Regions from separate parts of the Chryseomicrobium palamuruense genome, predicted to be linked through region 2. Evidence: riboswitches for the same ligand, from Rfam matches in the RefSeq annotation. Region 2 holds a riboswitch; the other holds the start of a gene.
What was found. A riboswitch is a leader RNA that binds a small molecule or an ion and turns the genes downstream of it on or off. The one in region 2 is predicted to bind lysine.
Positions count from the first base shown of each region.

Region 1: another riboswitch for lysine. It lies ahead of ACFO0S_RS13020 (aspartate kinase); the one in region 2 lies ahead of ACFO0S_RS08550 (Na+/H+ antiporter NhaC family protein).

Region 1 covers NZ_JBHSEF010000026.1:134,131-136,618, forward strand. The annotation lists gene uvrC (excinuclease ABC subunit UvrC) at 1-1,128, shown strand, start outside; lysine riboswitch at 1,164-1,339, shown strand; gene ACFO0S_RS13020 (aspartate kinase) at 1,431-2,488, shown strand, end outside.
Region 2 covers NZ_JBHSEF010000022.1:35,241-37,728, reverse strand. The annotation lists gene ACFO0S_RS08560 (bifunctional metallophosphatase/5'-nucleotidase) at 1-213, shown strand, start outside; gene yunB (sporulation protein YunB) at 256-1,008, shown strand; lysine riboswitch at 1,059-1,236, shown strand; gene ACFO0S_RS08550 (Na+/H+ antiporter NhaC family protein) at 1,348-2,488, shown strand, end outside.

The DNA.
Region 1 (2,488 bases), on a different contig from region 2:
GATCAAATTGCGCACATTGATACCGTAATGGAAAAACAAAAGATGCAGATGAACGACTTTACGAATCGCGATGTCTTTGGCTATGCAGTAGATAAAGGCTGGATGTGTGTCCAAGTATTTTTTATTCGTCAAGGAAAACTGATTGAACGAGATGCTTCTTTATTCCCGATTTATGGAGAACCAGAGGAAGAGTTTCTCACGTTTATCGGTCGTTTTTATGAGCAGTCGTCTCATATTAAGCCGAAAGAAGTCATGGTTCCTGGAAACGTCGATGCCGAGATCATTCAACAGTTACTCGATATTCGTGTCTTTGTTCCACAAAAAGGAAAGAAAAAAGAACTCGTTAAATTGGCAATCAATAATGCAGAAGTAGCGCTTCGTGAGAAGTTCCATTTGGTCGAACGTCAAGATGACCGAACAATTGGTGCAGTGGAACAACTCGGCATGCATATGGGTATTCCCGCACCACGCCGTATTGAAGCCTTTGATAACTCTCATATTTACGGGACGGATCCGGTTTCCGCCATGGTCGTCTTTGAAGACGGGAAACCATTGAAGAAAGAGTATCGCAAGTATAAAACCAAAACAGCAGAAAAACATGACGATTACGGCGCGATGCGCGAAGTCATTCGTCGCCGTTATACACGTGTGTTGAAAGAGCGACTTCCGCTTCCAGATTTGATTCTGATCGATGGAGGGAAGGGACAGATGTCATCTGCCCGTGAAGTACTCGAAGATGAACTTGGTCTTGATATCCCGATTGCAGGACTTGCGAAGGATTTAAAACACCAAACGGCTGAGTTATTATTTGGTGAACCACCCGTACCGGTTCCACTAAAGCGAACGTCGCAAGAATTTTATTTGTTGCAACGCATTCAAGATGAAGTCCATAGATTTGCAATTACCTTCCACCGTCAGCAACGTCAGAAACATGGGATTCAATCGGTACTCGATACCATTCCGGGCATTGGTCCAAAGCGTCGTCAGCAACTGATGAAACATTTTGGTTCGGTGAAAAACATGAAAGCAGGATCGACGGAAGACTTTATTAAAGCAGGTCTACCGGAAGCGCTGGCAGTCACAATTCAGAAAAAATTAGCAGAAGATGCCTTGCCACCAACCAATTAGTGTGTTAAAGTAATACCAATTTCATATTCACATTACGTGAAGATAGAGGTGCGAGCGTCAACAGTACGACTTTCGAGGACAGCAGGTCCAGTGACAAAGTCGGAAAGGGGCAATCGCCGAAATAAAGAGAAGCTGCTACTTTTCTTTGTTGGTCTTGTGTTGAACAAACCCAAGATTGTCAGAATACACATTCTGGAGGGCTATCTTACATGGACAGGTAAAATTGACCGTGTTGGACTAAATGCTTTCCGTTACTGGAAAGCATTTTTTTGTACCTTCTGAACGACGGAGGAGAAAAGAGAATGGGAATTGTAGTTATGAAATTTGGTGGGACCTCTGTAGGTTCCGTAGAACGTATTCGAAATGTTGCGGCACGAGTCATTCGTGAACGCGAGTTAGGACACCACGTCGTGGTCGTTGTATCGGCGATGGGCAAAACGACCGATCATCTAGTAGAACTTGCGGAAGAAATCAGTTCCTCACCTTCGAAGCGGGAAATGGACATGCTGCTTTCAACAGGGGAGCAAGTCTCGATGTCGTTACTTGCCATGGCACTTGAAACACAAGGGTATCCTGCTGTATCTATGACTGGCTGGCAGGCGGAACTCCAAACGGAAAAAGTCCACAGAAATGCGCGCATTGTGTCACTAAAGGGTGAAAAGATTAAAGCACGTCTCGACGATGGCAATATCGTAGTCGCTGCTGGATTCCAAGGGATTACGGAAGACGGAGAGATTACGACACTCGGTCGTGGTGGTTCAGACACGACAGCGGTTGCCATTGCTGCAGCCATCGGAGCAGAGCGTTGTGACATTTATACAGATGTTGATGGCGTGTATACATCCGATCCGCGGTACGTTGAGGGAGCTCGAAAACTACAGTCTATTGAATATGATGAGATGCTAGAATTGGCAAACTTAGGAGCGGGTGTCTTGCATCCACGAGCTGTTGAGTACGCAAAGAACTATAAAATCCCGTTAACCGTCCGTTCGAGCATGTCGGACGAAGAAGGTACAGTGATTGAGGAGGTAACATCGATGGAGTCTAATTTAATTGTGCGCGGCGTCGCTTTCGAATCGGACGTAGTGCGTTTAACGATAAGTTACGAAAAGGCATTTAACGGGTCATTGGCACTCATTTTTACAACGCTCGCCAAACACAATATTGACGTGGACATTATCGTACAGTCAATTGTCGATGGTACTCGCCCAACCGTGTCCTTTACTATTAAGAAAGAGTCATTGTCAGAAGCGATTCAAGTACTTGAGGAGCGGAAAGCAGAACTCGGCTTCCATGTAGCAGATTTTGAAGTGGGTCTAGCGAAAGTATCGATCGTGGGCTCGGGCATGGTATCGAATCC
Region 2 (2,488 bases):
TTGTTCCGCCGATTCGAAAAAAGGCAAGAGGGGTACTATGTGGCAGATAAACCTCTAGAACTCACAAGGACCTATCAACTCGTCACGGTGGATATGTTTACATTTGGCTACTTCTTTCCAAGATTTAAAGAACTTCCGAAAACATATTTCATGCCGGAAACCATTCGAGATGTATTCATTGCTTATGCTTCCGGTAGGTTAGAAAAAGAATAGGTAAGAGGCGTATCGCATATACTCTATCAGGTGATGCGAATGATGAGAAAACCTCTCAAGCGTTGGTTCGCTATGCCGCGGCTGACGCTTTTTCTTGTGGGGGTGATCGGGGGGATTCTCGTTTTTTTGATGTATTTGAACACCCAATTAACACCGACGTATTTGCGGTATGCAGAAGTGCAGACAAATAAAATTGCATCAATGGTCATCAGTAAAGCCATCAACGCACGAATAGCCAATGTCTTAGATGTCAATGAAATCATTGAACATGTGCCAGGGGATCAGCAGAGCATGGTTACAACGAGGTTTAACACGGAAATTATCAACCGTGTCTTATCTGACACCAATCGTCTAGTCCAGTCTCATCTCGAACAAGCGGAAGCAGGAGACTTAAGCAGTCTTCCTTATCTAAAAGATATAGAATACGACACCCAGGCGATGGAAGAAGAGGGTGGGGTTGTATTCTTTGTGCCACTTGCTCAAGCTGCGAATTTGCCTATCATCGGGAATCTGGGCCCGAAGATTCCTATTCGGTTTCATGTCATCGGGAGTGTCCAGTCCACAGTCGATTCCTCGATCCGCGAGTTCGGTATCAATAATGCGTATGTGGAAGTCAGTATATTACTTCAGGTCAATGTACAGGTCATTGTTCCACTTGCGAGTAAAGTGACGACTGTGGAACAAAAAATTCCGGTGGCCATGGGTCTCATTCAAGGGCAAGTTCCACAAATTTACAACAGAGGGCCGGATGGAGCTCCATCTATCGAAGTTCCGCTACAGCCAAGTGAAAAATAGGGGGTTGTCAGAAGTATAAAATCTTGATAAGCTATTGAAGAACTAAATATTATCTAGGTAGAGGCCGCAGAGCTTAAGAGTATGATACGGGAGTTTGACAGCTGAGATCGTGTTAAAAAGGAAGCTTTGCCGAAATGGAGAGATGTCGTCACACATCATCTATTGGGGTTATTTTGAATAAAAATAACACTGTCATTTGCATCGAGCAAATGGAGAGCTACAGTCAGTCGAGACAATTAAGGGAACTTCCCGTGTATGCCAGCCTAATCGTTTATTTAGGCTGGTTTTTTGTTTCACTTTTTTGACCTGTAACTACGCCTAAAAGGAGGAGAACCACCCATGGAAAGCACAATTTTTTCACTTTTGCCACCTATTCTGGCAATCGCAATGGTACTTATCACACGACGAGTACTACTATCACTAGGAGTCGGTATTATATCCGCTGCTCTCATTCTTCACAATTTTTCACCCGTTGAATCCGCCACATCTTTATGGACCGCGTTTCAATTATCTTTCTGGGATGAAGGATTTAATGCTTACAACGTCTTTATCATACTCTTCATCCTGAGTCTTGGAGTCATTACGGCTCTTGTTACTCTTTCAGGCGGGAGTCGTGCTTTCGCTGAGTGGGCTTTGAAACGCGTCAAATCTCGGCGCGGAGCCAAATTGCTTACTGCATTTATCGGCATACTTATCTTTATCGATGATTATTTTAATGCATTAGCTGTCGGTCAAATTGCACGCCCAATTACCGATACACACAAAATTTCGCGTGCAAAACTGGCTTATTTTATCGATTCGACCTCTGCACCGGTTTGTGTGGTTTCTCCGATCTCAAGTTGGGGAGCCTATTTAATCAGTTTACTCGGTGGGATTTTCACTACCTACGCCATCGTGGCTTATACGCCACTTGAAGCATTTGTTTTGATGGCGCCAATGAACTATTATGTGGTGGCAGCAATTGCAATGGTATTCTTCGTTGCTACAACGGACTTCGATTTATTCGCAATGAAAGAACATGAACGCCGTGCCTTAGAAACGGGCCAGTTGTATGACCCAGAGAAAGACGTAGCAGGGGAAATTAAAGAAGAGTTCCCTGTGCATAACCACGGAAAAGTAAGAGACCTTGTGTTCCCAATTGTGACCCTTATCGTCGCTACAGTCGGTGCGATGCTCATTACTGGTCAACAAGCGGGAGAATCATGGAACCTATTTACGATTTTTGAAAATACAGATGTACCAAAATCTCTATTAATCGGAGGATTAGCAGGAGTGGCTGTTGCTCTCCTTCTTTATCTTCTCCAGTTTGGTAAAAACCCAGAAGCGGATGCTGGATACATTTCAACTGCATTCATCTCAGGAATCCGTTCGATGATGCCTGCTGTATTGATTCTGATTTTCGCTTGGGCTCTTACGTATCTGATATCTGAGTTGAAAACAGGAGAATACCTTGCTCAGATTGTGAGCAACAACAATATTC